Regions from separate parts of the Halomonas sp. MCCC 1A11062 genome, predicted to be linked through region 3. Evidence: predicted binding sites of a transcription regulator. Region 3 holds the regulator's gene; each other region holds the start of a gene.
What was found. Region 3 encodes sigma-54, which starts transcription at its own class of promoters, with help from an activator protein. Its sites were predicted from a motif close to TGGCACNNNNNTTGCTNT; they were not measured.

Region 1 (10,296 bases), on a different contig from region 3:
TCATCAGGGCGAAGGCCGCCCCCAGGATGCGCATGCCGAACCACACCGGGCCGACATGGAACATATCGCGCATCACACCTTTCTCGGCCCAGCTTGGATGGGTGAGCTTGATCCAAGTGGTGGCCAGCACGGAGAGCACCAGCACGATGACGGCAATGGCCGGCAGGGCGCCGTCGAGCAGCGCCTTGAGGCCGTCCGCCATGAAGCCCATGCCGATGTTGATGGTGTCGCCGATCTGGAAGGGGATCAGAAACAGACCGACCCCAAGCGCTGAGGGAATCAGGAATTTGAGCAGATTGTTGCGCTCGAAAGGGGTTTCCTCGGTGCGGGTTCGGTGTGTCGTGTCGGTAGAGGACATACGGGTATCCCTATGTTTGTCGTTGTGGGGGGGTTGTCGTTGTAGGGGGTGGTAGGGGGTGGTCGCGACGCTCTCGTATCAGTCGCGACGCTTCACGCCGGGCAGTACGCACAGCATTTCGTAGAGCAGGGTGGCGCCCATCAGCGCCGTGTTGCCGCTGGGGTCGTAGGGCGGTGAGACCTCGACCAGATCGCCACCGATGATGTTGAGTCCGGTCGCGCCGCGCACGATCTCCAGCCCCTGGGCCGAGGTCAGGCCGCCCATCTCGACGGTGCCGGTGCCGGGGGCGACCGAAGGGTCGAGGCCGTCGATGTCGAAAGTGACGTAGACCGGGGTATCGCCCATCTGCCTGCGAACCTCTTCCATCAGCGGCGCCAGCGAGCGGTACCAGCACTCTTCGGCGGTGACCACGCGGAAGCCCTGCTGGCGACACCAGTCGAAGTCCTCGGCGGCGTAGCCGGTGCCGCGCAGGCCGATCTGCACCACCTTGCCGTGGGCCAGCAGGCCCTCTTCCTGGGCGCGGCGAAACGGCGTGCCGTGGGCGATGGGCTCGCCGAACATGTGCTCGTTGACGTCGGCGTGGGCGTCGATGTGGATCAGCCCCACCGGGCCGTGCTTCTTGGCGATGGCGCGCAGGATCGGCAGGGTGATGAGATGATCGCCGCCCAGGGTCAGCGGGATGCAGCCGTGGGAGAGCACCTCGTCATAGAAGGCGCTGATGATGTCCACGGTCTTGGGCAGGTGAAAGGTGTTGATCGGCACGTCGCCGATGTCGGCCACCTGCAGGCTGTCGAAGGGCGCGGCACGGGTGGCCATGTTGTAGGGACGCAGCATGCGCGACTCGTCGCGGATCTGGCGCGGCCCCAAACGCGTGCCGGGGCGATTCGAGGTGGCGATGTCCAGCGGTACGCCGATGAAGGCGACGTCCAGCCCTGCGGCACTGGGCTGGGTGGGCAGGCGCATCATGGTGGCGGGGCCGCCGAAGCGGGGCATCTCGTTGCCGCCAAGCGGCTGGTTGAAATCGGCCATGCTGGGCTCCTGATGGTTGGAAGTGTCATCCCTCACTCATCAGGTCTAGCAGGTTTCGTGCCAGCCGGAGCTCGCGCTGTCACGGGGCCTGTCAGGGCATGTGATGCAAATTCGAATCGTCAGTGGCGCTGCGGTGATGCAATAATGCATCCTTGATTCATTCATGCATCGGCTGGGTATCCTGATGAGCGACATCGACCGCGCGGTGGTGAGTACCATCGTCGAGACGGCCAACGACCACTTCTTCATCGTCGACGGCGACGGGCGGGTACTCGACGTCAGCCCTGGCGCGGCGGCGGTTTACGGCCTGCCGCGGGAGCAACTGGTCGGCAGCACGGTGCAGCAGCTGGAGGCGCAGGGCGTACTCCGGCCCTCCATCAGCCTGGAGGTGATCCGCACCGGCAGGCCGGTACAGCTGATGCAGGTGACGGGAACCGGCCGGCGAGTGATCGCCGAGGCGCACCCGGTGCATGTCGATGGCAGGCTCGAGCGCATCGTCAGCCGCTCCCGGGACCTGACCGATCTGCAGCTGCTGCAGGACGAATATGCGCTACTGCAGAAGCGTTTCAGCGAACACCTCAAGCGCAGTGGGGTCGGTGCTGGTCACGAGGATGGCCAACTGGACGAGGCGATGGGCAGCCTGGAGGTGCGCAGCGACGTGATGCGGGAGCTGGCGCTGCTGCTCAAGCGCGTGGCGCCTTCGGATGCCACGGTGCTGCTGCTCGGCGAATCGGGGGTCGGCAAGAGCGCCTTTGCCAAGCAGCTGCATCGCTGGAGCCGGCGGCGGCAGGGGCCGTTCATCGAGGTCAACTGCGGGGCGATTCCCGAGAACCTGTTCGAGTCGGAGATGTTCGGCTATCAGCCCGGCGCCTTCAGCGGGGCGGCGCGCCAGGGCAAGGCGGGACTGTTGGAGCAGGCCGAGGGCGGTACCCTGTTCCTCGACGAAATCGGCGAGCTGCCGCTGCCCATGCAGACCAAGCTGCTCAAGGTGATCCAGGACGGCAGCGTGCTGCGCCTGGGCGATACCCGGCCGCGGCGGGTCGATTTTCGTCTGGTGGTGGCGACCAATCAGGATCTGGCCAGGCGCGTGGAAAGCGGTGGCTTTCGCCTCGACCTCTACTATCGCGTCAACGTCATTCCGGTCACCATCCCGCCGCTGCGTGAGCGCCGCGAAGACATCCCGGCGCTGGCCGAGGCATGTCTCGAACGCCTCAATCAGCGCTATGGCCAGCGTAAGCTGCTGCACGGCAGCGTGTGGCCGGAGCTGATGGGGGGCGACTGGCCGGGCAACGTCAGAGAGCTGGAAAACTGGCTTGAGCGCGCCTGGCTGTCGAGCCCGGACGATTCGATCCATTCGCCGACACGGGGCTACGTTTCATCCGTGACGCCGACGTCTTCACACGCAGAGACGACGCAGCCGGCCGAGCTGACCGAGAACGAAGGACTCTCCGCTTACCTGGCCCGGGTCGAACGCGAAGTGCTTCAGTCGCTGTGTCGGTCGCTCTCCAGCACCTATGCCATCGCCGAGCGGCTGGGGATCAGCCAGCCCAGCGTGGTGCGCAAGCTCAAGCGGCATGGGCTCAGGATCGAGCGCCGGGCCGATTGAGCTCGATGTCACGAGGTCGTGACGGGGAACACTGTCTATAGTGGTTTGGGTGAGTAACGCCTTCCGTTCCGTTTCGACCTTGGAGCTACCCATGCCCCGCACAACCTATAACAAGATCGCCGCCATCGCGACCGGCCTGGTCCTTGGCGCCAGCGTCATGCTTCCTGCCGCCCACGCCGACGACTACTACGCCGGTCAGACCATTCGCATGATCATTCCTTTCTCGCCGGGTGGCGGGACGGATACCTTCGGCCGGCTGATCAGTCAGCATCTGGGCCGTCATATCCCCGGCAGCCCCACCATCGTATCCGAGAACGTCACCGGTGCCGGCGGTCTGCTGGGCAGTAACGAATTCGCCGAGCGGGTCGACCATGACGGTCTCACTCTGATGACCGCCTCGGGCCACCTGAACCTGCGCGCCTTCCTCGGCTTGCAGGGGCTCAGGCTCGACCTCGACGCGCTGGAGCCGGTGGTGGCCGCGCCCATGGGGCACGTGACGGCCATCTCCACCCAGGCAGGCATCGACGACCCGGCCGACCTGCTCGAGGCGCAAGGCCGGCTGACCAAGGGCATCACCGATCCCGTGGGTCTGCTCGAGTCGCTGGTAGCGCTGGAGATGTTCGAGCTGAATTACCGCGCGGTACCCGGCTACGGCGGCCGCGGCGATACGCGCATTGCCTTCGAGCGTGGCGAACTGATGATCAACACTCAGAGCACGCCGGCCTATCTCAACAGCGTACAGCCGCTGGTGGACGAGGGGATGGCCATGCCGCTCTACGCCATCGGCTTCATCGATGGCGAGGGCAATCCGCAGCGCGACCCTGCCGTACCGGACATGATCACCGCCCCTGAGCTCTACGAGCAAATCCACGGCGAGATGCCTTCCGGCACCATCTGGGAGGCCTTCAAGGTCACCGTGCCGCTGGTGCAGAACACCCGCGGTACCGTCTGGGTACATGGCGATATCCCCGACGAGGCGATGGCGGCCCTGCAGGCGGGGGTCGAGGCCATGGTCAACGACCCGGAGTTCCAGGAGGCCAGTGCCAACATCCTCGAGGGCTACGAGATCATGTGGGGTGACGACCTGGGGCAGATCAAGGCTTCGATGGATGCCGCCTCACCGGAAGTTCTCGACTACCTGCGCGACATGCTGAACGAGCGCTTCGGCACCGAGTTCAACTGAGATGCCTGCATGCGACGAGCCGCCCGGGGTTTCGGGCGGCTCGTCGCGTGCACGGGCTTTGACATGAGGTGCTCATGCTGGATGCGTTCGTCAATGCGTTCTGGATTCTGCTCGACCCCTTTCGCCTGTTGATGCTCTTTTCCGGGGTGGCGATCGGTATTGCCGTGGGAATTCTGCCCGGACTGGGTGGGCTGATGGGGATGGCGCTGGTACTGCCGTTCCTGTTCGGCATGGATGCCTACGCCGGGGTGGCCCTGCTCATCGGTATTGCGGCGGCGGTGCCCAGCGCCGATACGTTTCCCTCGGTGCTGATGGGCATTCCCGGCTCTTCCGGCTCTCAGGCCACCATCATGGACGGCTATCCGATGGCCCGCCGAGGCGAGGCCGCCAGGGCGCTGGGGGCGGCCTTCACGGCGTCGCTGATCGGCGGCCTGATCGGGGCGCTGGCGCTCTCCGCCGTGGTGCCCTTCGCGCGCCCGCTGATTCTCGCCTTCGGCTCACCCGAGCTGTTCATGCTGACCCTGCTGGGGCTCTCCATCATAGGTGTGCTGTCGGGCAATCGACCGCTCAAGGGCATGCTGGCGGCAGTCGCGGGGCTGGCCATCGGCACCGTCGGCGGCGCGCCGGTGGCGGCGGAATATCGCTTCGCGGGGGACTTTCTCTACCTCTACGACGGGCTGTCGCTGGTCATCGTGGCGCTGGGGCTGTTCGCGCTGCCGGAGATCGTTGACCTGCTGGCCCGTGGCGGTGCCATTGCCGAGCGGGCTCGCGGCCTCGGCCACGGCTGGATGGATGGGGTACGCGACACGCTGAGGCACAAGTGGCTGGTGATTCGTCATAGCGTGATCGGCGTGGTTATCGGTGCCATTCCCGGCATGGGGTCATCGATCATCGATTGGGTCAACTACGGCATCGTGGCCCAGACCAGCAAGGATCGCAGTCGTTTCGGCAAGGGCGACGTGCGCGGCGTGATCGCCCCCGAGAGTGCCAACAACGCCAAGGAAGGCGGTGTGCTGATGCCGACCCTGCTGTTCGGCGTACCGGGCTCTTCGGCCATGGCGATGCTGCTGGGGGCGCTGATGATCTTCGGCGTTCAGCCCGGCCCGCAGATGCTGACCCGCGATCTCGACCTGGTGTTCGTCATCATCTGGTCGCTGGCGCTGGCCAACGTCTTCGGTACCTTCATCTGCCTGTTGCTGTCACGGCCCATCGCACGGCTGACCTTCGTGCCGTTCCACTACATCGCCCCGGTCATCATCGTCATCGTGATCGTCGGCGCCTGGCAGGAGACCCGGCACTGGGCCGATCTGGCTTTCCTGCTCGGCTTCGGGCTGCTGGGCTGGTTGATGAAGCGCAGCGGCATGCCGCGTCCGCCGCTGCTGATCGGCTTCATTCTCAGCGGCCTGGCCGAGCGCTATCTGTGGATGTCCTACAACCTCTACGACTGGGAATGGCTGACGCGTCCCGGCGTGCTGACGATCGGCGCGCTGGCGGTGGCGCTGATAGTGGCCAGCGTCAGGCTCAAGCGCAACACCAGCCAGCGGGTCGAGGCGATACAGGCGGCCGAGAGACCCGAGATCGACAAGGAGAGCCGCCCATGAAAGCCCGCTTGATCGGCATCTTCACCCGCCATCTGCAGACGCCATTCGTGCTTTTCGTGCTGGTGGGGTTGGTGGCCGTGCTGACGATCAGCCAGTCGTTCTCGCTCGGAGCGAGGCTGTTTCCCACCGTGGTGGCCGCGCTGGGCATCCTGCTGGCGCTGCTGGAGCTGGGGCGACAGTGGCTGCGGCGGGGGGCGCGGGAGGCCAGCGATTACACCGACCTGGGCGACGAGGACGACAGCCCGCTGTTCTTCGCCAAGGGGCTGCTGTTCTTCGCCTGGATGCTCGCCTTCGTGGTGCTGTTTCTTGGCATCGGTGCTTTGCCGGCAGCCGGGCTGTTCGTGCTGGCCTTGCTCAAGCTTCAGTTTCGCAGCCCCTGGCTGCCTAGCCTGGGGCTTGCCGCCGGTATCGTCATCCTGCTGTGGGGTCTGGGCAAGGTGCTGCAGCTGCGCTGGCCGGCGCCATGGTTGGGCTTTTGAGCGCCGCTGGGCTTATGAGTGTCGCTGGGCTTATGAGCGCCGCTGGGCGGGCCGGCGTCATGCACCCGACGCCAGCGCCCGCTCCAGAATGTCGAAGCGACCCGGTACCAGGGCATCCTCGACGGCGGTGATACGCAGCACGTGGCCGAGGTCCGGGTGCGCGGGGCGGGCGATCAGGCGGCCGGCCTCGAGCAGCTCCTGGTTCAGCCGTCCGGCCAGTTCCGCACTCGAGAAGCGCAGGGCGATGAAGTTGGTGGCGCTCGGCAGCACCTCGGCGCCCAGTTGGTGAAAATGCTGGGCGAGGCGTTCCCGGCGCGCCTTCACTTCACGAATGTGCGCCTCCACTTCGGCGTGGCGGTCGAGCACGGTTTCGGCGATGACCTGGGTGAGGCTGGATACCGCATAGTGGATCCGCACCTTCATCATCATTGCCAGGGTTTCCGGCTCGGCGATGGCGTAGCCGATGCGCATTCCGGCAAGCCCGTGGGCCTTGGACAGCGTACGCAGACGGATCACGCCGGGCAGTGCTTCGCGGCTGAACGGCGAGTCGGCATCGTCGCGGAAGTCGTGGTAGGCCTCGTCGAGCAGCAGCCAGCAATCCTCGGGCAGCTCAGCGCGCAGGCGGCGGATCTCGTCGTCGCCGTGCAGATGCCCGCTGGGGTTGTCCGGGTTGGCGACGTAGACCAGTCGGGCCCGGTGCTCATGGGCCGCAGCCAGCAGCGCCTCGAGGTCGGGGGTGAGCAGGCCGGGCGCCTCGCGATAGGGCCGCTCCACCAGATGACAGTTCTGTCCGCGAGCGAAATAGCCGAAGGTGGGGTAGGTACCACTGGCGCTGACCACCGGGCAACCGGGTTCCGCTACGGTGCGCAGGGCCAGGGCGATCAGACTGTCGGCGCCGGCATCGACCAGGGTGTGTTCCAGCGGCAGCCCGTAGAGCGAGGCGAGCCGCTGGCGTACGCCCAGCGCTTCCGCGTCGCCGTAGCAGTAGACATGCTCCGTCATGGCATCGCCGAAGCGTTCGCGCAGCGCCCGATGGGGCATGTCGAGGCCCTCGTTGGAGCCCAGGCGGTGGGGGATCTCGCGGCCAATACGCCGTTCCAGCACCTTGATGCCGGGAAAGGGGTTGCTGGGGCCGGAGCCTTTGAGGTGATCGGGAAAGCGGGGCATGCTGCACTCCATATACGCGTTGACGAAAGATCGTTGCAGAAGCCTGGGGCTGGCTCAAGTCGCGGGCCAGCGTGGGGTCATGACACTGGCTACGGCCGCAAGTATCAGGCCAAGCGCCACCAGAAGCCTCGGTGTGAGTGCCTCGCCGAGCAGCATCACGGCACTGAGGACGCCGACCACCGGGATGAGCAACGTGCTGATGGTGGACTGCGCCACGCTGAGACGGTTGACGTTGCGAAACCACAGCATCTGGGCCAGGCAAATGGCGAAGACCAAGTGGTAGCCCAGTCCGAACCAAGTCGAAACCTGCCAGGCGGCCGGCGTGCCCGGTGACTCGAACAGCGACGCCAGCACGATCATGGGTAGGGCGCAGAGAGCGAATTGCCAGCCGGTGATGACCACTGCATGGCCCTGCCAGGTGCCGCGGCGCTTGGTCAGCACGGTGCCGAGTGCCCACGATAGCGCGGCGCCCAGCACGAATGCCGGCCCGGCAAGGCCTGCCAGGCCGGCGTGCCAGGCAGCCGGTCCGAGCAGTACCAGCAGTCCGGTCTGGCCAAGCCCGAGTCCCAGCCATTGGCGCGGCGATACCCGCTCGCCGAGCAGGCCGATAGCCAGCAGCAGGGCCCAGCACGGCATGGTGAAGGCAATGATGGCCGCCTGGGACGTGGGCATGTGCAGCTGACCGAAGGCAGTCCCGACGTTGAATCCCAGGATGGTGAAGCCGCCGGTCACGGCCAGCCACAGTCGCTCGCCTGGCGCGATGGCCAGCGGCCAGCCTTTCAGCCATGCCCAGCCCAGCAGCATCACGGCGCCGGTGACGAAGCCGATGGCGCGCAGAGTGAAGGGCGGGATGTCCATCAGGCTGAAGCGCACGGCCGGCCAGTTGCCGCCCCAGAACAGACCGATGGCCAGGATCAACAGCAGGGTCGTACCGGTGTGGTGCAGCGGCACGCTTGCCTGCGGACTGGGCTGAGAGGGCATGACCCGCTCACTCCTCGGGTGCCAGGATCTTGTGACGATTGAGCAATCCCTTCGGGTCCAGCGCCTGCTTCAGCGTGCGCATCAGGGCAATCTCACCGGGGTTGCGGGAGAGCGGCAGGTAGTCGCGTTTCTCCAGACCGATACCGTGCTCGGCGGAGATCGAGCCGCCCAGCTCGGCCAGCGGGCCGTAGACGATCTGCTCCACCTCGCGGCGGGTCTGGGGATCGCCGCTGCCGGCCCCCACCGACACGTGCAGGTTGCCGTCGCCGAGATGGCCGAATATCACCATGCGCCCCTTGGGCCAGCGTTCGCTGATCCTGCGCTCGAGCGTATCGGCGTAGTCGGCCATGTCGGGAATGGGCAGGCTGACGTCGAAGGTGAACAGCGGGGAGAGGTGGTCGATCAGCCCCTCGATGTCCTCGCGGATATCCCAAATGCCCTGGCGCTGGGCGTCGGATTGGGCGAGCACGGCGTCCTCGATCAGGCCGGCTTCGAGGGCCGACTCCAGTGCCGCGCTGAACTGCGCGATATTGGCCGCGTCGTCGCTGCCCAGCGACTCGACGATGGCATAGAAGGGCCAGCGTGCCGGCAGGGGCGGCGTGTTGCGGCCGCTCTCCTCGGTGAGCAGCGCGTAGTGGTTGCGCCACATCACCTCGAAAGTGCCCAGGCTGCCGCCCAGCGCGCGCCCCAGGTGCCTGAGCAGACCGGTCACGCCCTCGAAGTCGGGGCAGGCCACCAGCGCGGTACGCTCGCTGGTCATTCTCGGCTGCAGCCGTAGCACGGCGCGGGTGACGATACCCAAGGTGCCCTCGCTGCCGATGAACAGCTGCTTGAGGTCGTAGCCGGCGTTGTTCTTCAGCATGCGATTCATCGAGCTGACCACGCTGCCGTCGGCCAGCACCGCTTCGAGCCCCAGCACCTGCTGGCGCATCATGCCGTAGCGAATGACCCGTACGCCGCCGGCATTGGTGGCGATGTTGCCGCCGATGGTGCAGGAGCCCCGCGCGCCGAGGTCGAGTGCGAACTGCAGGTCGTGCTCGGCAGCGGCCTCCTGCACGGTTTGAAGCGCGATACCGGCCTGAACCGTCATGCTGCCGCCGATGGGGTCGATCGCCTCGATGGCGGTCATGCGCTCCAGCGAAATGGCAAGCTCGTCCGGGCTCGCCTCGCCGCCATGTACCAGGCCGGTGAGGCCGCCATGGGTCACCACCGGTTGAGCGACGGCGTGGCACAGGCGCATCACCTGGGCCAGCTCGTCGGTGTTGGCCGGCCGGACGATGGCGCCGGCGCGACAGCTCGCCCCGCTCATCCAGTCGACCCGGCGCTGGGCGACGTCATCGCCGGTCAGCACGTTGCCCTCGCCAACGATGGCGACGATTCTCTCCAACAGCGACTGCATCTGCTTCATCCTTCTCGATCGTTGCGGGGCATCAGGCCATGGCGGCTTCGTGCGCACGGCCGGGTATGGCGTCCAGCAGCTGCTTGGTATAGGCCTCCCGTGGCCTGAGGAACACCTCCTGGGCGGTACCTTGCTCGACGATGCGGCCGTGCTGCATGACGATGATGGAGTCGCAGATCTGTGCAGCCACCCGCAGATCATGGGTGATGAACAGCAGCGAGAGCGACAGCTTCTGCTTCAACTCCTCCAGCAGTTCGAGCACCTGGGCCTGGATCGACACGTCGAGGGCCGACACCGCCTCGTCGGCTACGATCAGCTCCGGGTTGAGCGCCAGGGCACGGGCGATGCCGATGCGCTGGCGCTGGCCGCCGGAGAACTCGTGGGGGTAGCGATCTACCGCCACGGCGCCGAGGCCGACCAGCTCCAGCAGCTCCTCGGCTTGCTGCATTGCCTGCCGGCGCGCTACGCCATTGGCCATGGGGCCCTGGGCGAT
Region 2 (10,296 bases), on a different contig from region 3:
TACGCCCAGCGATTCGATCTTCTCACGCAGCAGCTCGCCGCCTTCGGTGTCCACCTGCATCGGCATCAGCCGCGGGGCGAACTCCACCACGGCGGTGTCGAGGTTGAGCCCGCGCAGGGCATTGGCGGCTTCCAGGCCGAGCAGGCCGCCGCCTACTACCACACCGGTGGCGGCGTTTTCAGCGGCCTCGCGGATGGCGTCGAGGTCTTCCAGAGTGCGGTAGACTAGGCAGCCTTCACGGTCATTGCCGGGAATCGGCGGCACGAAGGGGTAGGAGCCGGTGGCCAGCACCAGGCGGTCGTAGGGGTAGCGGTCCTGATCGGTGACCACCTCGCCGGCATTGCGGTCGATGGCGAACACCGCTTCGGAAAGGCGCAACTCGATGCCGTGCTCGGCGTAGTAGTCGGCGGTGGAGAGGGCGAGCGAGGCGGCGTCACGCCCGCTGAAGTACTCGGAGAGGTGCACGCGGTCGTAGGCCAGGTGACGCTCCTCGCCGAACACGGTGATGGCGTAGCGCTCGGTGGCGCCGCGCTCGACCAGCTGCTCGACCAGGTGGTGGCCGACCATGCCGTTGCCGATGACGATCAGTTGCGGTTTGACGGGCGTGTTCATGCGGCCTCCTTCGCGGGGCGTTGCGGTGATTCGTTCAGTGCGTCGTCGAGCAGGGCCTGGGCGTCGGCGGCGCCGAGCAGCAGAGCGGCGCGGCAGACGCTGAGGTCGCGCCCGGCCAGGGCCTGCTCGAAGTACCAGGGGCCGGAGGCGGTGTCGCCGTAGAGCACGGCACCTTCCAGGCGGCCGTCACGCAGCAGCAGGCGGCGGTAGTCGCCCTGCTGGGGGTCGCGATAGCTGAGTACTTCGTGTTCGGGCTCGGGCTCGGTGGGGCCGAAGGCGTAGAGCGAGATGCCGCTGACCTTGAGCTTGGTGGCGGTCGGTTTCTCGACGTAGCCCTGGGTACTCTCGGCGCTCTCTGCACTAGCGCGGCAGAGCTTGTCGGTGAGCACCTCGACCTGGCGCCAGATCGGCTCGACCAGGCCGTAGAGATTGCCGAGGTGCTCGCAGCATTCGCCCAGGGCGTGAATGGCCGGGTCGCTGGTGGTGAGCCACTCGTCGACCACGATGCCGCGGTTGACCTCGAGTTCGGCCACCCGGCCAAGCTCGACCTGAGGCACGATGCCGATGGCCACTACCACGCAGTCGGCGGCCAGGTGGGTGCCGTCGGCGAGCAGGGCGGCGCACACCTGGCCCTCGGCGTCGGCCTCCAGGCGCTCGAGCTGGGCGTCGGTGTGAATGTCGAGCCCGCGACCGCGCAGCTCGCTTTCCAGCAGGCGGGCGGCGGTGAGGTCGAGCTGGCGGTTCATCAGGCGGTCTTCACGCTGCAGTAGGCTCACCTGCATGCCGCGTTTGCGCAGCCCTTCCGCCGCTTCCAGGCCGAGCAGGCCGCCGCCGATCACCACGGCGTTGCGGCCGGCTTCCGCGGCACGTGCCAGGGCGTCGGCATCGTGCAGGTCGCGGAATACGTGCACACAGCCTAGCTCGAGCCCCGGCACCGGCGGGCGGGCCGGGGTGGAGCCGGTGGCCAGCACCAGGCGGTCGTAGCCGAGTCGGCGACCGGCATCGGTGGTGAGCGTGCGTGCGTCGCGGTCGATGCTTTCCACCCGTTCGCCCAGTACCAGCTCGATGCCCTGCTCGGCGTACCACTCGGCGCTGCGCAAGGTCAGGGCATCGCGCCCCATTTCGCCGGCCAGCAGCGGTGAGAGCAGGATGCGATTGTAGGCCGGTGCGGTTTCGGCACCGATGACGGTGATCGCGGGCCGCTCGGGCCGGGCGAGCAGCGCTTCGACCAGGCGGTGGCCGGCCATGCCATTGCCGACGATGATCAGGCGGTCGGTTGTCGATGTCACGGGATGTCGCTGTGGCATGCGAACACCTCCTTTCGCTGCGCTTGTCGTGGTGGTGGCCCAGTGGCTGGGCACAAACGCAACGACGCCTCGGCGCGGCCCCTGTCGATGCGATGATCGAACCGGGTGCGCAGAGACGTCGTTGTCGCTAGCTGTGTGTGGCGACCTTCATTGATCGCCGGTTGATCATCGGTTTCAAGAAGCTGGCCAGGATGTGCCTAGCGGACGATTTTTTCTTCTATTTCATTGGGCTGGGGTAGGGCGGGAGGGCCGGTATCGGCATTGGCCCATACCGGCCGTGCACATCAATGGTGCGTTGCGGCATCGAAATGCACAGGGCTGTAGCACGCGGCGAGTTCGCCGGGCGAAAAGCGTCCTCCTTGAGCTTCCAGCTGCCTGGCGATGGGCTCGGCGAAGTGCAGTGCATCCTGCGGGGTGGGGCGCAGCATGCCGGCACCGTAGAGGCGCTGCCGAATGGGGGCAACGCCGAGTTCGAGCGACTCCAGATGCCGTACCGAATGGTCCAGGTAGGGCGGCAGGGCGAGCCATGCCAGCGCCTGGCGGCGGTTTTCCGGTGAGGCGGCCAGCCATTCGCTGGCCGCTACCAGGGCGCGCAGCAGGGCTCCCAGGGTGGCCGGGTTGCGCTCGGCCCAGGAGCGGGTCACGCCTAGCACTTTCTCTGGGTGGTCGGGCCATAGCTGGTCGCCGGTGGTCACCAGCCGTCCGGCGCCGCAGTGCCGGGCCAGGGTGCCCCAGGGCTCGCCGGCACAGAAGCCGTCGATCTCTCCGCTGCGCAACGCTTCCACCATGCGCGGCGGTGGCAGGGCCACCAGTTCCACGTGGCGTTCGGGATCGATGTCGCCGAGGGTCAGCCATTCGCGTAGCTGATAGTGCTGGCAGGAGTAGGGATAGACCATGGCCAGGCGGGGGCGCTTGTCGCTGCCGGGGCCGCGCAGCCAGTTGCCCAGTGCCAGTGCGCTGGCAGCCGGGTCGTCGCCTAGCGTCGCGCCGCTGGCCTCGCTCAGGGCCGTGGAAAGCGTCACGGTGTTGCCGTTACGGCTGAGCAGCAGCGGGGCCAGGGTGTCGCAGGGCGCCCGGCCCAGCCCCATGCTCATGGCCAGCGGCATGGGGGCGAGCATCTGGGCGCCGTCGAGCAGGCCGGCGGCGACCTTGTCGCGCAGAGTGGCCCAGGCGTTCTCCCGCGAGAGGGAGACGTCGAGCCCCTGATCGGCGAAGCAGCCGCACTCACGGGCGACGATCAGCAGGGCGGCATCGAGCAGCGGCACGAAGCCGAGGGTGAGGCGTTCCAGTTCCGGCGAGGTGGCGTGATGGTGCGGGTGGCTCATGAGCGGGGACCCCGTTTGTCGGCGGTTCGCCCCTGGGGCGATGTCAGGTTCAGGCGTTCGAGAACGTCAATGACGCTGTCGGCGACCTCGGCGATGCGCTGGCCACGGTCCATGGCCAGCTTGCGCAGCATGCGGTAGGCCTGCTCCTCGTCGCAGGATTGATGCTTCATCAGCAGGCCCTTGGCGCGTTCGATGCGCTTGCGTTCGGCCAGTTGGTTGCGTGCCTTGTCGAGCTCCTGACGCATGCTGTGAAAGGAGTCGAAGCGGGCAATGGCCACCTCAACGATGGCTTTGACCCGCTCGGGCACCAGGCCGTCGACCACGTAGGCGCTGACCCCGGCCTTGAGCGCGGCCTGCAGCATGTCGGAGTCGTGCTGGTCGGCGAAGAACACCACCGGTCGTGGGTTCTCGCGGTTGAGCAGGGCCATGCTCTCCAGGGTGTCGCGGTCGGGGCTCTCCATGTCGATGATCACCACGTCGGGCTGGTGACGCGCGACCATCTCGTTGAGGCTGGCGGGGCTGGTCAGTCGGCAGATGACCCGGTGACCCTCGGCCATCAGCGCCTCCTCGACCATGGCGGCGCGAACTACCTCGTCGTCGACCAGCAGGATGTTCAGGGGTGAGGGCATAGGCGTCGCTCGTGTCTGGCGTTATCGGGTCTGGCTCTGGTTTCGCTACCGAGTACCTGGCAAGAAACATGCAAAAGATATTCCAGTTGCGCATTTTCACGCCCATGCGCCCGCCAGGCGCCACTCTCCTGGTGAGTGAAAGGCCGCACAGCAGCAGCGGAATTGGCCACTCGGCACCAGCCTGGTGCATGGCCGGGCCGGGGCGCCGGGTCATGGTGCGAAGCAGCATGAAGCACGACGCTGGGCGGGAAGGCAAAGCATGACATCTGCCTGAAAGGGGATGGTTATTCTCGCCATGGCACGCTTTCTGCTTGATACACATCAGTGAATATCGACATGGGCGCACCGTCAGCGCCCGAGCGGCAACGACGCCCGCCAACCTTCCCTCAGTAATATCCCGGGGAAGCGTTGGCGGGCGTCGTCGTTTCGAGATCGTCGTTTCAAGAGTGCTCCAGAGGAGATCGACATGCGCGAAGCCCGAACCACCTGCCCCTACTGCGGCGTTGGCTGTGGCGTGGTGGCCAGCGTCGAGAAGAATGAGATCGTCGACGTGCAGGGCGACCCGCAGCATCCCGCCAACTTTGGCCGCCTGTGCGTGAAGGGCTCGGCCCTGCACGAGACGCTGGGTCATGGCGGTCGCCTGACCCGGCCCATCGTCGACGGTGTGGAGAGCGATTGGGCCACCGCACTGGATGCGGTGGCCAGCCGCCTGGGGGCGGTGCGCGATGCCCACGGTCCCGAAGCACTTGCTGCCTACCTATCCGGGCAGTTGCTCACCGAGGACTATTACGTTGCCAACAAGCTGTTCAAGGGCTTTCTCGGCACGCCTCACCTGGATACCAATTCGCGCCTGTGCATGGCCTCGGCGGTGGCGGCCCACAAGCGCGCCTTCGGCGCCGACGCGGTGCCGTGCTGCTACGAGGACCTCGAAGAGGCCGAGCTGGTGGTGCTGGTGGGCTCCAACCTGGCCTGGAACCATCCGGTGCTCTATCAGCGGCTGAAGGTGGCCAAGCAGCGCAACCCGCTGCTGCGGGTGGTGGTGATCGACCCGCGGGTGACCGACACCTGCGAGCTCGCCGACCTCTACCTGGGGCTCAAGCCGGGCAGCGACGCCCGCCTGTTCACCGGGCTGCTGGCGTGGATGGCTGCGCGCAACAAGCTCGACCGGGTGTATCTGGAGGCGCATACCCAGGGCTTCGAGGAGGCGCTGGCCGCGGCGCAAGAGCAGGATGCCGGCGTGGAAGCCATCGCCGCCGACTGCGACCTGGATGCGGAGCGTCTGGAGACTTTCTTCTACTGGTTTGCCAGCCACCTGCACGTGGTCACGATGTTCTCCCAGGGGGTGAACCAGTCGAGCAGCGGTACCGACAAGGGCAACGCCATCATCAACTGCCACCTGGCCGGCGGCAAGATCGGCCTGCCGGGGGCGGGGCCGTTCTCGATCACCGGCCAGCCCAACGCCATGGGCGGGCGCGAGGTGGGCGGGCTGGCCAACCAATTGGCCGCCCACATGGATTACGACACCCCCGGGGCGCGGGACCGTGTGACACGTTTCTGGACCACCGCGGGGCTGGTGCCGTGCCTGCCCGAAGGACCAGGCCACAAGGCGGTGGCGCTGTTCGAAGCGATCGAGCGCGGCGAAGTGCAGGCGCTGTGGATCATGGCCACCAACCCGGCGGTGAGCCTGCCGCGTACCGACCGGGTACGCGCGGCGCTGGCGAAATGCCCGCTGGTAATCGTTTCCGACTGCATGGCCAATGCCGACCTGCTGGCCTATGCCGATATCGTGCTGCCGGCTTCGAGCTGGTCGGAGAAGGACGGCACGGTGACCAACTCCGAGCGGCGCATCTCGCGCCAGCGCGGCATCCTGCCACCGCCGGGCGAGGCCCGGCACGACTGGTGGGCGCTGTGCGAGGTGGCCAAGCGGCTGGGCTTCGGCGAGGCCTTCGGCTACACCCACCCCAGCGAGATCTTCGACGAGCACGCCCGGCTCTCCGGCTTCGAGAACGGCGAGGGGCCGGGTGAGCGGCGCCGGCTGTTCGACATCTCCGGTCTGGCCGGGCTCGACCGCGCCGCCTACGATGCTTTAGAGCCGATCCAGTGGCCGGTCAATGTCGCTGCCCCCCGCGGCACCGCGCGGCTCTTCACCGACGGCCGCTTCGCCACGCCCGATGGGCTGGCGCGGATGGTAGCGGTGCGTTCGCGTGCGCCCGCCCAAGAGCTGGACGCGGCGCGCCCGCTGCGGCTCAATACTGGGCGCATTCGCGACCAGTGGCACACCATGACCCGTACCGCCCGCTCGCCGCGGCTGATGAACCACCGTGCCGAGCCGTTCATCGAGATCGCCCCGGAAGATGCCGCTGCGCTGGGGGTGGAAGAGCAGGGTCTGGCCTGCCTGCAGGGCGTCGGCGGTCGCTATGTCGGCCGCGTGCGGGTGTCGCGCGGGCAGCGCCGCGGCGAGGTGTTCGTGCCGATGCACTGGAACGGTTACTTCAGCGGCTCGGCCTTTTCCGGAGCGCTGATCGATAACCATGTCGACCCGGTTTCCGGCCAGCCGGAATCCAAGCACGGGGCGGTGGCGCTGGCGCCGCTGCCGGTGGAGTGGGAGGCCACCCTGCTGGTGGCGGACGACCTGGGTGTGGCCGAATCGCGCTGGTGCGACCGCAGCCAGTACTGGGCGCGGATTCCGCTGGGCGCCGCTCAGCGCTGGCAGCTGGCCGGCGGAGAACCAGCTAGCGCCAACGGCAGGATTGAAAGCGCCCGCGGCGAAATGGAAACCGCCTCGCCGGAGTGGCTGAGCTGGCTCGAGGCGACCCTGCCGGTGCCGCCCACCTTGTGGTGCACCGACCCGGCTAGCGGGCGCCTGCGTGCCGCGGGGGTCGATGACGCCGGGCGCCTGCGCTGGTGGTTCATGTCGGGGCCGCCCAAGGAGCTGCCCAACCTGGCCTGGCTCGCCGAGCGTTTCGGCGAAGCAGCAAGTGGCGAGAGCATGGCCGCCGAGCACCGCCGCCGCCTGCTGGCCGGCTGCGACGATGGCGCCGCCAACCAGGGGCCGGTGGTGTGTAGCTGCCATCAGGTGGGTCAACGCGCTATCCTAGGAGCCATCCGTGAAGGCGACGACAGCGTCGAGGCGCTGGGCGCCCGGCTAGCCTGTGGCACCCAGTGCGGAAGCTGCATTCCCGAGCTGAAATCGCTGATCGAAGAGGAGAAGGCCCATGCGCTCGCTGAGCCAATTGAAGACCCTGCTGTCGCCTGAGGCCTGGCTCAAGGCGCTGCTGCCGAAAACGCTGGGTCAGGCGGCACTGTCGCGCCTGCACGGCCTCGGCCATATCGTGCGCTCGCCGTTCGGCGGGTCGCGCTCCACGCCGGCGCCCACCGTGACCTTGGACGGTGAGTGTCGTGCCGGCTGCGTCTACCTGGTGGGGGCGGGCAGCGGTGACGTCGAGCTGCTAACGCTGAAGGCCGCGCGCCTGCTGCAGCAAGCCGATGCGGTGGTCTACGACCGCCTGGTGGGCGACGACGTGCTGGCGTTGATTCCCGCCGGCCACGAGCGCTACTACGTGGGCAAGGAGCGCGGCCACCACAGTGTGCCCCAGGCCGAGATCGGCGCGCTGCTGGTGAAGCTGGCACAGGAAGGTAAATCGGTGGTGCGACTGAAGGGCGGCGATCCCGGCGTGTTCGGTCGCATGGGCGAGGAGCTCGCTGCGCTGGCGGAGGGCGGCATTCAGGCCGAGATCGTGCCGGGCATCACCGCCGCCTCGGCGGCGGCGGCCGGCATGGGCATTCCGCTCACCGACCGCGCCCACGCCCAGCAGCTGCGCTTCATCACCGCCCAGCTGTGCCGCAAGGACGGCGAGCCCGACTGGGCCACCCTGGCGCGCCAGGACGAGACGCTGATCTTCTACATGGGGCTGACCAAGGTCGAGGCTATTTGCGCCGGGCTGCGGCGCAACGGGCTGCCCGACGACTGGCCGATCATGCTGGTGGCCAACGCCAGCCTGCCCGAACAGGCCTCGCTGGTGGGCACCCTGGCCGACATGCCCGCCAAACTGGCCGCCTCGCCGCTGCCTTCGCCCTGCCTGATCGTGGTCGGCAGCGTGGTGCGCATGACCGAGACGACCCCCGCCGCCGGAGACAAGGCTCTGGCAGCGCCGCCGACACCGTAACGCTCGTCACTCAAGAACACGCTCGCAGCTTCTGCTTATTAGGCGCAGCTCGCTGAAGGGGACTAGGCTGATTCTCGACCTCGACGCAGTCGGGCTGGATGCCCTCTCTTACGGCAAGGAGCTGCCATGCAGGAAATCGAGCGGAACGAGAGTGCGCTCTCACGTTTCACCCGACGCACGCTGATCGTCATCGGGCTTGCCAGCCTGGTGGCGGTGCTGCTGTTCTTCGCCAGTCAACTCATCGATGTGATGCTGCTGGTCTTTGCCAGCATTCTGGTTGCCGTGTCCATCGACGGTGCGGTGCGGCTGTGTCAGCGCTATCTGCCCTTGAGTCGACCCTGGGCGCTGTTGCTGGCGCTGCTCATGATCTGCCTGAGCATGGTGGGCTTGGGAGCTCTGATCGGCCCACGTATCGGCGAGCAGCTGCCGCAACTGGTGGCTGAACTGCCCCAGGCGTTCCAGCAGTTCCTGAACAACTTCCGTGAGCTGCCCGGCATCGAAACGGCGATGGCGGAAGTGGAGGAGCCGGCGCAACTGATCGGCGAGCCCGTCATCGACTATTTCACCAATTTCTTTGCCACCACCTTCGGCGCCATTGCCAGCTTCTTCCTGATCTTGCTGATCGGCTTCTATTTGGTGCTCAGCCCGGCCAAGTACATCGGCAACGTGTTGCTGCTGTGCCCGCCCGCAAAACGCGACCGGCTGGCCCAGGTGCTGTGCATGCAGGGCAGGGCACTGCGCCTGTGGCTGCTGAGCCGGCTCGTCTCGATGGTGTTCGTGGGCGTTTCCGTGGCGTTGGGGCTGGTCCTGCTCGGCGTGCCCATGGCTGGCGCCCTGGGCCTGGTGGCGGGGCTGTTCACCTTCATTCCCTACCTGGGGCCGATCATCGGTGCCATCCCGACGATCCTGATCGCCTTTCTCGAATCGCCCCAACTGGCGCTGTATGCCCTGATTCTCTATTTCGTGGTCGAGACCCTGGAGTCGAACCTGGTGATGCCGCTGGCCGCCAAGGGGCTGGTGCGACTGCCACCCGCCTATACCGTCATCGTGCAGCTGGCCGGGGCGGCCGTGGCCGGTGTGGCCGGCGTGATTCTCTCGACGCCCCTTGCGGTGGTTGCCGTGGTCACGCTGCAGGCGCTCTACATCAACGACGTGCTGGGGGACGACATCGAGGTTCTCGGCGGGCGCTAGAGGGCGGCCGGCTCACGCCTATCCCCCTCGACCGGTATCGTCGTGCAGTGAGACGGCCTCGCGTACGGTCTGGTGCACGATGAGGCGCAGTTCGTCATCGTCCCAGGGCTTGGTCAGGAACTTGTACACGGCGCCCTCGTTGATGGCTTCGGTGACCGTTTTCAGGTCGGTATAGCCGGAGAGCAGGATCTGCAGCGTTCGCGGGTAGAGTGCCTTGATGCGCTTGAGAAACTCCGTGCCGTTCATCTCGGGCATGCGCTGGTCGCTGATGACCAGGGCAACCTCCTCGGTGGCCAGCAGCTCGAAGGCCTGCTGGGCGCTGCTAGCGGTCAGGATGCGGTAGCCCTCGCGGCGCAGTGTGCGGGTCAGGGCGCGCAGGACGTTGATCTCATCGTCGACCAGCAGGATCGTCGGGGTCGAGGCGTCGGGCTGGGCAAGGTCGGTCTCGTGAGCCCTCGCGTTATGTTCTCTCATGAACGCGACCAGATCGTCGAAGGGCATGGGGCGAGCGAAGTAGAAGCCTTGGAAGAGATCGCACCAGAGCCTGCTGAGATAGGCATGGTGAGCCTGCGTCTCGACCCCCTCGGCGATGACCTTGAGCTGCAGGCGGTTGGCCATGGCGATGATGCCCTGGACGATGGCGGCATCGCGATGGTCGCTGATCACATCCTTGATGAAGGAGCGGTCGATCTTGATCTTGTCGATGGGCAGATGCTTGAGATAGCTCAGGCTGGAAAAGCCGGTACCGAAGTCGTCGATGACCACGCCGATACCATGCTGGCGCAGGGCGGACAGGGTCTCGATGGCCTTGTCGGTGCTGTCCATCAGGATGTTCTCGGTGAGCTCCAGCTCCAGCAGGGCGGCCGGCAGGCCGGTCTCTTCCAGCATGGCCAGCACGGCCTCGACGAACCCGCTGCGATGGAACTGCGTCGGCGAAAGGTTGACCGCCATCGGGAGCTGCCCCAACCCCATGTCCATGAGGCGGCGATTGTCCTGGCAGGCGGTGCGCACGACCCAGTCGTTGATGGCGACGATCTGGCCGGTTTCCTCGGCCAGGCCGATGAAT
Region 3 (10,296 bases):
TCGACGGCGGCAAGCATGTCCTCGGACAGCGGGAAGCGGGCGCGCTCGGTCGGCGTCATGGCGATGATCTGTTCGCCCAAGGCCTGCAGCGCATGCATTTCGCGCTTGAGCTGGGACTTGCTGGGCCGTTCGTCGGAGCTTTCGCCGGAGAGAGTGGGAATGTCCTGGGTCATGCCGTATCCAAGTGATGAGAGGGCCGGCCTCGGGCTGGCCATCGGGTGATGAATAGGGTCGAATGACCGCAGTATATCAGCCCGTCGCGCCGCGGCGGGAACAGACACGAACGGATACCGGCGCTGCCGGTGGATGAGGGAGATGAACATGAGCAAGGCTTTCGATGCCGCCGCCCAGCAGGCGCTGCTGGAGTCGCGTGCCGAGCAGGCGCTGGCGCTGGCGCGACACCTGGGAGCCGATGCCTGCGAGGTGGGGGCCAGCGTCGACCAGGGTATCGGCATCAGCGTGCGCGAAGGCGAGGTGGAATCCGTCGAACTTTCCCGCGACCAGGGTATCGCCGTTACCGTCTACCTGCGTGGCCACAAGGGCAGCGCTTCCTCCACCGATGCCGGCGAGGCGTCGATCCGCGAGGTCGTGGAGAAGGCCATGGCCATTGCCCTCTACACCGGTGAGGACCCCGCGGCAGGGCTGGCCGACGCCGAGCTGATGGCTACCGAGCTGCCCGACCTGGACGTGCACCACCCCTGGCCGCTCACCACCGAACAGGCTATCGAGCTGGCGCTGGCCTGCGAAGCAGCGGGTTGCGCCGAGGCGGGCATACGCCAATCGGAGGGCGCCTCGCTCTCCAGTGGCGAAGGAGTAAGGGTCTACGCCAACAGTCATGGTTTTCTCGGCAGCCAGCGCGGTAGCCGTCACTCGCTCTCCTGCATGTTGATCGCCGAGGACGCGAACGGCATGCAGCGCGACTACGACTACACCAGTGCGCGCAATCCGCATGAGCTGCGGGACGCCGGGGCAGTGGGCAGGAAGGCGGCCGAGCGCACCCTGCAGCGACTGGGGGCGCGTCGACCCGCCACCGGGCGCCTGCCGGTGATGTTCGATGCCACCGTCGCCAGCGGTCTCGTCGGTCATTTGATGAGCTCCATCGCCGGCGGTTCGCTCTATCGTCAGGCGTCGTTTTTGTGCGATCGGTTGGGAGACAGGCTGTTTCCCGACTGGTTCACGCTGGGCGAGCGGCCCATGGAGCGCGGTGCCATGGCCAGTTCCCCGTTCGACAACGACGGCGTGCAGACCCGCGACAACGTTTTCATCGAAGAGGGGCGTCTGGCCAGCTACATGCTGTCGGCCTACAGCGCACGGCGCCTGGGCCTGCAGACCACGGGCAATGCGGGAGGCGCCCGCAATCTGCGAATCGCGGCACCGTTGGCGTCGCGTGAGGAGCTGCTCGCCCGCATGGGACGTGGGGTGCTGGTGACCGAGCTGATGGGGCAGGGGGTGAACGGCGTGACCGGTGATTACTCCCGCGGCGCGGCCGGCTTCTGGGTCGAGAACGGCGAGATCCAATACCCGGTCGAGGAGTTCACCATCGCCGGCAATCTCGAGGCGATGTTCAAGGGCTTGCAGGCCGTGGGCAGCGACATCGACACCCGCGGCAGCATTCACACCGGTAGCTGGCTGATCGACGAGATGACCGTTGCCGGAGGCTGAGCCGCCTATAGGCCATTCCTAAAGATCCTCATCGAAGCGGGCCTCGAATAGAGCCTCGATGGCTTCGAGTACCGCTTCCGCATCCGTTCCCTCGGCGCTGATATCGAGTTCAGTGCCGCAGGGAGCGCCAAGCATCAGCAGGGCCATGATGTTGGTGGCGTCGGCCTGCTGGGCTCCCCGGCAGACGAACACGCGTGCATCGAAGGGCTGGCAGCACTGAACCAGCTTGGTGGCAGCACGTGCATGGAGGCCGCGTTTGTTGGTCAGGGTCAGCTTGCGGCTGGGCACGCTCAGGTTTCCTTGCGTTCGGATGGCGCTGCGGTCGTCTCCTGCGTGGCAGTGACCGGTATATGAATGCCGAGTTCGCGGTGGCGCAGACGCACGTCGGGCTGCTGCTGGGCGAGGTGTCGGGCGAGACGTTCGGCCAGATACACCGAGCGATGCTGGCCGCCGGTGCAGCCGATGGCCACCGTGAGGTAGCTACGATGGCTGTCGCGATAGGCCGGCAGCCAGCGTTCTACCCAGGCGACGATGTCCTCGTGCATCTGGTGAACCAGCGGATACTGTTCGAGGAACTCCACGATACTCGCTTCGCGACCGGTCGCCGCACGCAAGCGCGGGTCCCAGTACGGATTGGGCAGACAGCGGGCGTCGAACACGATGTCAGCGTCGAGCGGTACGCCACCCTTGAAACCGAACGACTCCACCGTGAGGGTCAGCTGGTCGGCACGATGGCTGGCCACCTGCTCGGTGATGCGCCCGCGCAGATCGTGCACCGAAAGCCGCGACGTATCGATGATCAGGTCGGCGAGGTTGCGAATCTCGCTCAGTGTCGTGTCTTCCGTTTCGATGGCTTCGCTCAGGGTCATGTCCCTGTCGCGGGTCAGCGGGTGCCGGCGCCGGGTGGCGGAGTAGCGCTCGATCAGGATCCGCGCATCGGTGGTTAGGTAGACGATCTGACAGTCGACCTGCTTGGCGCGCAGCTCCTCCAGCAGCCTGGGGAACCGTTCCAGCGCGTGAGGAAGATTGCGTGCATCGATGCTCACGGCGATGCACTGCTGTACCGTGGGTGAGCCGCGCAGTTCGTCGACCAGCGAGCCGAGCAGCATCGCCGGAAGGTTGTCGATGGCGTAGTAGCCGATGTCTTCGAGCGCCTGCAGTGCGATCGACTTGCCGGAGCCTGAGCGGCCGCTGATGATCACAAGCTGCATTACGTTTCTCCTGATCAGGGGCTGGCCGAGCGGCAAGGGGTAGCGGTCAGGCCGAAGACTGTCGTCGGATGGCGTCGATCAGACGCTCGTGAAGTTCGCGCTGGCTTTCGCACTTGCGCAGCCGTGAACGGGTCTCGGCATCGTTCATCACGCCGGCTACCTGGCTCAGCAGCGACAGATGCGTATCGTCGGCCTCCTCGGGTACCAGCAGCACGAAGACCAAGTCGACCGGTTCGCCGTCGATGGCGTCGAAATCGATGGGCTCGGCCAGCTTGAGGAAGGCGGCGACTGGGCTGTGGCAGTGCGGGCTTCGCGCATGCGGAATGGCGACGCCGTTGCCGATGCCGGTGCTGCCCAGTCGCTCACGGCCGATCAATCGGCCGAAGACCTCCTGGCTATCGAGGCTCGGGGTGTTCTGCGCAATGAAGGTGCTGAAAAACTCCAGCACCCTCTTCTTGCTGCCCCCGGGAACGTCGAACAGCGCGCGTTCAGGGGGCAGTATGGTTTCCAGTGTCATGGCAACTCAGCGAATGCCGGCGCCCTGGGCGCGGGCCTGGGCCTTTTCCTTGTGCTTGACCAATTGGCGGTCGAGCTTGTCGGTCAGCGCATCGATGGCGGCGTACATGTCCGGGTCGGAGGCTTCGGCATGCAGGTCGGCACCGGCGGCATGCAGCGTGCAGGCGGCCTGTTGGCGCTCCTTCTCGATGGACAGGGTGACCTGGACGTTGGTGATGTTGTCGTAGTGCCGTTGGACGCGGCTAAGCTTCTCGCTCACGTAGTCACGCAGGGAATCGGTCAGTTCAACATGATGGCCGGTGATGTTGACTTGCATGACAAGCTCCTTCGTCCTTCGAGTGGTGGTTTGATTGTAACCCTTTTTGCCTCCTTGCAAACCCCTCCGAACGACGCTCTTGTCCGCTGTCAACGCTGCGTTTCGACTTCAACGAAAGCGCTTGCGTTCGCTCGAGGAGGGTATCCCCAGCGCTTCACGATACTTGGCCACGGTGCGGCGCGCCACCTGAATGCCGTCGTCGGCCAGCAGCTCCACCAGGCGGCTGTCCGAGAGCGGCTTGCGCGGTGGCTCGTCGGCGATCAGCTTGCGAATGCGGGCGCGAATCGCGGTGCTGGAGTGAGCGTCCCCCTCGCCGTTGCCGCCGACATGGCTGGAGAAGAAATACTTCAGTTCGAATACGCCGCGCGGCGTGTGGATGAACTTCTGCGTCGTCACCCGCGATATGGTCGACTCGTGCATCTCCACGGCCTGGGCGATGTCGGCCAGCACCAGGGGCTTCATCGCCTCCTCGCCCTGCTCCAGGAAGTCGATCTGGCGGGCCATGATCTCGCGCCCCACCCGCAGCAGGGTGTCGTTACGGCTGGCCAGGCTCTTCATCAGCCAGCGAGCTTCCTGAAGGTGGTCCTTGAGAAACTGGTTGTCCTGGCTCTTGTCGGCGCGCCGCACCAGGGCGACGTAGTCGGGCTGGATGCGCAGCCGTGGCAGCGCTTCGGCATTGAGCTCTACGCGCCAGCCGGACTCGTCGTGATAGGCGACCAGGTCGGGGGTGATGTAGTTGCTGCCGACCTCGGCATAGTCGCTGCCGGGGCGGGGGTTCAGGGAGCGTACCAGGGCAATGGCGTCGTCGAGGGCCTCGTCGTCCAGGCTCAGGCGGCGCTTGAGCAGGCGGCGGTCGTCGGCGGCCAAGGCCTCGAGAAACTGGCGCACCAGGCGGCGTGCCTGGGGCAGCAGGGGAGTGTCGTCAGGCAGGGTGGCGAGCTGCAGCATCAGGCATTCGCGTAGATCCCGGGCGAAGACACCGGTGGGTTCGAACTGCTGCAGGCGCAGCAGCACCTGCTCGACCTCGCGGGTGGGCAACCCCTCGAGGCCCTGGCGCCGCAGGCCGTCGCGGATCTCTTCCAGCGGCTGGGTCAGGTAGCCGGTGCCGTCCACGGCATCGATCAGGCTCTCGGCAATCTGGCGCTGACGCTCGTTCACATCGATCATCGCCAACTGCCACATCAGGTGGCCGGCCAGCGTCTGCCCAGAGGCCTGGCGTTCGAAGTCGGGGCCTTCACCGGTGGCGCCGGCGGCGCCGCTGCCATGATCGGGATAGGTATCCGTCCAGTCGCTGTCGGTGGAGAGCTCACCGGGAATTTCGCTGGCCCAGTCGTCGCTCTGGGGTTCGCTGACGGCCTGTTCGCCGAAGCCGTCGTCGAGCTCCAGCATGGGATTGGACTCGAGAGCTTGCTGGATCTCCTGGCGCAAGTCCAGGGTGGAGAGCTGCAGCAGCGCGATGGCCTGCTGTAGCTGTGGTGTCATGGTCAGCTGAGTGCCGACTCGCAGTTGCAATGATGCTTTCATGGCCATGAGAATAATGGGCTCATTTGCCGGAAAGACTCTACCCTAGACTGGCCGAGGATCACTTGCAAGAGCTCGAGGCTGCAATAAGCATGCCATCGGCAATATTCATGCCTGTTAGAAGCTTTTAATTTAAGATCAGATTCTTGCTTGTCGGCGAAGAATGCGTTATGGGCGCGAGAGCGCTATAGCCGGAAGTCCTCGCCGAGATAGACTTCGCGCACGCGCCGGTTGGCCAGGATGGCTTCGGCGTCACCTTCCGCGATGATCTGGCCGTCGCCGACGATATAGGCCGAATCGCAGATGTCCAGCGTCTCGCGAACGTTGTGATCGGTGATCAGCACGCCGATGTCGCGGGCCTTCAGCTGGCGGATGATGCCCTTGATCTCGCCCACCGAGATCGGGTCGACCCCGGCAAAGGGCTCGTCCAGCAGAATGAAGGCCGGCTCGGTGGCCAGCGCCCGAGCGATTTCCACTCGCCGCCGCTCACCCCCGGACAGGCTCATGCCCAGGTTGTCGCGGATGTGCGTGACGTGAAAGTCCTCCAGCAGCTGCTCCAGGCGCTGCTGACGCCCCTGACGATCCAGGTCCTTGCGTGTTTCCAGGATTGCCATGATGTTGTCGGCCACCGAGAGCTTGCGGAAGATCGAAGCTTCCTGAGGCAGGTAGCCGATGCCCGCCTTGGCGCGCTCGTGCATGGCACTCTTCGAAAGATCTAGATCGTCGATGCAGACGTTGCCGGCATCGGCCTTGACCAGCCCCACGATCATGTAGAACGAGGTGGTCTTGCCGGCTCCGTTGGGGCCGAGCAGCCCCACCACGCAGCCCTGTTCGATGGAGAGACTGATGTCGTGCACCACGCGCCGGCGCTTGTAGCTTTTCGCCAGGTGACGGGCGTGCAGGGTCTTCATCGCCATCTCAGCGCTCCGGCTGCAGGGTCATGCGAATGCGTTGGCGTCCTTCGACGCCTTCGCTCTCGGCGCGGGCCTGAACCACGCGACGGTCGAGGAAGTACTCGAGATAGCCGCCATCGAAGGTGTCCCCACCCTGGTGCAGCTCGGCGCGGTCGATCAGTTCGACGCGGCGTTCGGCCGCGTGATAGATGACGGTACGTCCCCAGCCGCGGACCACGGGCTGATCGGGGTCGGGCTGCTGTTCGAGGTAGGCGCGCTCGCCGCGGGCCGTGGCGCGTGACAACTCTCCGGCCGCGTTGCGCCGGAGCTCGACGCGGTCGCCGGTGATACGCATGGTGCCCTGGCGAATGTCCACGTCGCCGGTGTAGACCGCCGTGCCGGCGACATCGTCGAGATCGAGCCGGTCGGCCTCGATATGGATGGGCTGGTCGGCGTCGCGCTGCTGGGCCATGCTCGCGGCAGGGCTCCATGCCAGGCCGATCAATGCCAGGGTGAGCAGCATGCGTGGCGTTGGAAGCTTGCGTCGCTTCATGGCGTGAGTTCCTCCAGGGTGACGGGGTCGGCCTGTCCCGGCTGAGCGCCTTCCGGGGGATGATAGCCGCGCACATTGTCGGTCAATCGTGCCCGGTTGTCATGGATCCAGACGTCGAAGCGTTCGCCGCGCATGTGCTGCGGCGGTTGCTGCAGCAGCGCCGGCGTATCGCTCCAGGCGTGTCCGACATTGGCGTCGTAGTGCAGCACCTCGGTATCGAGTTGCCAGCGCTCCTCGGGGGCGAAGAGCCGTGCGTCGCCGGTCAAGGTCAGCGGGTTGCCGCCCGGGCCGAGCCGCCCCTCCTGGCTGTTCGCCACCCACTGTCGTCCTTCGCGGTCGATCAGGTGCGCCAGCGGCGTGACGGCACGTGTCACGTCGTCGTGGGGGGTGTGTACCAGGCGCGGGCTCTCCAGCCGCTGATGAGCGCGGCCTTCGAAATCGAAGCGTGTCAGGCGGGCCTGCTCCAGGAAGTAGTCGGGCTCGCCGGCTTCGTCGGTGGGTACCGGGCCGGGGGGTGGGGGCCGCCATGGGTCCAGCCAGGTGATCAGGCCGCCCAGAGCCAGCAGCAGCAGAAACAGCCAGATACGGAACGAGGGGCGCGGCAGACGACGCAGCATCGGCGGGGCGACCTCAGCGCTTGCCGTGCAGGTAGGTGTCGATCAGGGCGTCGCGATGTCCCTGCGCCTCGAGCAGCAGGTCGCAGATCTCGCGCACTGCGCCATGGCCGCCGCTGCGCTCGGTCACGTGATCGGCTAGGGCGCGGATGTAGGGCGGGGCGCCGGGCACGGTAATGCCGACACCTGCGCGCTGGATGGGCGCCAGGTCGGGCAGGTCATCGCCGCAGAAGGCGACCTGCTCGAGCTCGATGCCTTTGCGATTGCAGAGTTCGCGGAGAGTGGTGAGCTTGTCTTCGCAGCCCTGAAAGACATGATCGACGCCCAGTGCGGCGGCGCGATGGCTGACCATGGGTGACTCCCTGCCAGTGATGAAGGCGACCTGTAGCCCGGCGCGGCGCAGCAGCTTGATGCCCAGGCCGTCCTGAGTGTGGAACGCCTTGATCTCCACGCCGTCGGCCTGGAAATAAAGCCGACCGTCGGTGAGCACGCCATCCACGTCCAGGGCGAGCAGGCGGATCTTGCGCAAGCGGTCGAGCAGACGCGGGTCGAGGGTCGAGGTGGCGAGCGCCATGGGCTCTCCTTGTCAGAGTGAATTCAGATCACGCCGCTTCGCAGCAGGTCGTGCATGTGCAGGGCACCGATCGGGTGACCATCGTCATCGACCACGGCCAGCGCCGTGATCAGGTTGTCTTCCATCATGCGCACCGCTTCGGCCGCCAGTAGGTCGGCGCTGATGCGCTTGCCGGGACGGGTCATGACGTCGTCCACCGTCAGCCGGCTGAGATCCTGGTGCTGATCGAGGGTGCGGCGCAGATCGCCGTCGGTATAGACACCGATCAGACGATTCTGCTCGTCGACGACGCAGGTGAAGCCGAGTCCCTGGCGGGTGATCTCGAGCAGGGCGTCGCGCAGCGGGCTGCCCAGCGGCACGCGGGGCAGCCGGTCGCCCTGATGCATCAGATCGCCAACCCGCAGCAGCAGGCGCTTGCCCAGGCTGCCGCCGGGGTGGGAGAGGGCGAAGTCCTCGGCGGTGAAACCGCGTGCCTCGAGCAGCGCCACCGCCAGCGCATCGCCCAGTGCCAGGGCGGCGGTGGTGGAGGCGGTCGGTGCCAGGTCGAGCGGGCATGCCTCGCGTTCGACCCCGGCGTGGAGGTGGGCATCGGCGTGGCGGGCCAGGGTCGAGTCGGGGCGTCCCGTCATGCTCACCAGCGGTGTGCCGATGCGCTTGAGCAGTGGTAGCAGGGCGGTGACTTCCGCCGTCTCACCGGAATTCGACAGGGCCAGCACCACGTCGCCCGGGGTGATCATGCCCAGGTCGCCATGGCTGGCTTCGCCGGGGTGTACGAAGAAGGCGGGGGTTCCAGTGCTGGCCAGGGTGGCGGCAATCTTGCCGGCAATGTGACCGGATTTGCCCATGCCGGTTACCACGACGCGGCCCTGGCAGGCGAGCATCAGCTCGCAGGCGCGGTCGAAGTGGCTGTCGAGCCGTCCGGCCAGCGCGGCAATGGCCTGCTCCTCGATCTGCAGGGTGCGACGGGCGCTAGCCCGCATGGGCGAGTCCCCTTCCGCTGGGACGTTCTCGATTGTCGGCGTTGAGGTGTCGTTGGTCATGCGCTGATTGTTGTCCTTTGCGGGGAATCGCTCAAGTGGCACCGCTGGTTGCCGCGGCCAGCCAGGTCAGATAGACCAGATAGATGCCCAGGAAGAGCATGCCGGGTAGCCGCCCGAGCCGGCCGTGGCGGAACCACAGCAGGAGCATGCCCATGCCGAGGGTCAGCAGCAGCATGATCGGAAAGTCTCGGTTGGCGGCGGCGGGGTCGATCGGGCCAGGCGCCAACAGGCCGGGAATCGGCAGCACGGCCAACAGGTTGAACAGGTTGGAGCCGATCACGTTGCCGATGGCCAGGTCGTGATGTCGCTTGATGGCACTGGCAATGCAGGCCGCGAGTTCAGGCAGGCTGGTGCCTATTGCCACCACGGTGAGGCCGATGATCAGTTCGCTGATACCCAGGCCGCGGGCCAGCTCGCTAGCACCCCACACCAGGGTGCGCGAGCCGAGTGCCAGCAGGATGAGAGTGAAAGCCAGCCACAGCAAGGCGCGCCTGAGGGTCATTTCGGGGATGCCGTCGTCAGCCGGAGCGTCGGGGGTATCGGCACGCAGCAGCCACCACAGGCTGAAGATCAGCAGCAGGCCCAGGAACAGCGCGTCGAAGCGCCCCAGGATACCGTTGGCCAGGGCATAGCCGGCCAGGCCGGTAGCACCCAGTAGCAGGGGCAATTCACGCCGGACCATGGAAAAGCGTATCGGGATCGGGCGAATCAGGGCGGTCATGCCCAGTACCAGACCGATATTGGCAATGTTGGAGCCCAGGGCGTTGCCCGTGGCCAGATCGGGCAGGCCATCCAGGGCGGCAAAGATCGCCACCACCATCTCGGGGGCCGAGGTGCCCAACGCCACCACGGTCATGCCGATCAGCATGGCGCTCAGCCCGGTACGGCTTGCCGTGGCGGCAGCGGCATTGACGAAGCGGTCGGCGCTCCATACGAGCACGGCAAGGCCCAGGGCGATCGCGATGGCAGGCAGCAGCATGATGAAGGGTCGCAGCTAGGATACGAGGTGGCACATTAGACGTCTTCGGTGGCTCGGGTGCAAGCGACAGGACGTGCAGGCTGGCGCCGGGCGGCATGATTAGGATACGATGTTCGATAATTCTTTCTTGGATCTTGCAGCATGATCGAATCCCCCCTCGTGGAGGTGAAGGGCCTGCACTTTTCCCGCGGTGAAAAGACCATCTTCAGCGGCGTCGAACTGCAGATTCCTCGCGGCAGGATCACCGCCATCATGGGGCCCAGCGGCACCGGCAAGACCACGCTGCTCAAGCTGATCGGCGGCCAGCTCACGCCCGATGTCGGTCGCGTCCTGATCGACGGACAGGACGTGCATGGGCTGTCGCGCAAGGCGCTGTTCACCCTGCGCCGTCGCATGGGCATGCTGTTTCAGAGCGGT

Region 1: a site for sigma-54 is predicted at 1,433-1,450, ahead of speB (agmatinase). Genes of this name have one in related genera too.
Region 2: a site for sigma-54 is predicted at 4,170-4,187, ahead of HOP58_RS15885 (nitrate reductase). Genes of this name have one in related genera too.

What each region holds. Positions count from the first base shown of each region.
Region 1 covers NZ_JABFTW010000008.1:178,329-188,624, reverse strand. Annotated here, with positions in the region: gene HOP58_RS11225 (YjiH family protein) at 1-358, opposite strand, end outside; gene speB (agmatinase) at 437-1,387, opposite strand; gene HOP58_RS11215 (sigma 54-interacting transcriptional regulator) at 1,572-2,993, shown strand; gene HOP58_RS11210 (hypothetical protein) at 3,085-4,176, shown strand; gene HOP58_RS11205 (tripartite tricarboxylate transporter permease) at 4,251-5,777, shown strand; gene HOP58_RS11200 (tripartite tricarboxylate transporter TctB family protein) at 5,774-6,256, shown strand; gene HOP58_RS11195 (aminotransferase class I/II-fold pyridoxal phosphate-dependent enzyme) at 6,314-7,423, opposite strand; gene HOP58_RS11190 (DMT family transporter) at 7,478-8,404, opposite strand; gene HOP58_RS11185 (FAD-binding oxidoreductase) at 8,412-9,803, opposite strand; gene HOP58_RS11180 (ABC transporter ATP-binding protein) at 9,835-10,296, opposite strand, start outside.
Region 2 covers NZ_JABFTW010000015.1:88,968-99,263, reverse strand. Annotated here, with positions in the region: gene nirB (nitrite reductase large subunit NirB) at 1-612, opposite strand, end outside; gene HOP58_RS15900 (FAD-dependent oxidoreductase) at 609-1,919, opposite strand; gene HOP58_RS15895 (CmpA/NrtA family ABC transporter substrate-binding protein) at 2,204-3,244, opposite strand; gene HOP58_RS15890 (ANTAR domain-containing protein) at 3,241-3,873, opposite strand; gene HOP58_RS15885 (nitrate reductase) at 4,340-7,129, shown strand; gene cobA (uroporphyrinogen-III C-methyltransferase) at 7,089-8,039, shown strand; gene HOP58_RS15875 (AI-2E family transporter) at 8,166-9,230, shown strand; gene HOP58_RS15870 (EAL domain-containing protein) at 9,249-10,296, opposite strand, start outside.
Region 3 covers NZ_JABFTW010000004.1:46,005-56,300, forward strand. Annotated here, with positions in the region: gene yjgA (ribosome biogenesis factor YjgA) at 1-173, opposite strand, end outside; gene pmbA (metalloprotease PmbA) at 322-1,662, shown strand; gene HOP58_RS05615 (HPr family phosphocarrier protein) at 1,681-1,950, opposite strand; gene rapZ (RNase adapter RapZ) at 1,953-2,873, opposite strand; gene ptsN (PTS IIA-like nitrogen regulatory protein PtsN) at 2,920-3,390, opposite strand; gene raiA (ribosome-associated translation inhibitor RaiA) at 3,397-3,705, opposite strand; gene HOP58_RS05635 (RNA polymerase factor sigma-54) at 3,814-5,235, opposite strand; gene lptB (LPS export ABC transporter ATP-binding protein) at 5,412-6,137, opposite strand; gene lptA (lipopolysaccharide transport periplasmic protein LptA) at 6,145-6,591, opposite strand; gene lptC (LPS export ABC transporter periplasmic protein LptC) at 6,669-7,289, opposite strand; gene HOP58_RS05655 (HAD hydrolase family protein) at 7,303-7,860, opposite strand; gene HOP58_RS05660 (KpsF/GutQ family sugar-phosphate isomerase) at 7,884-8,840, opposite strand; gene HOP58_RS05665 (calcium/sodium antiporter) at 8,932-9,879, opposite strand; gene HOP58_RS05670 (ATP-binding cassette domain-containing protein) at 10,021-10,296, shown strand, end outside.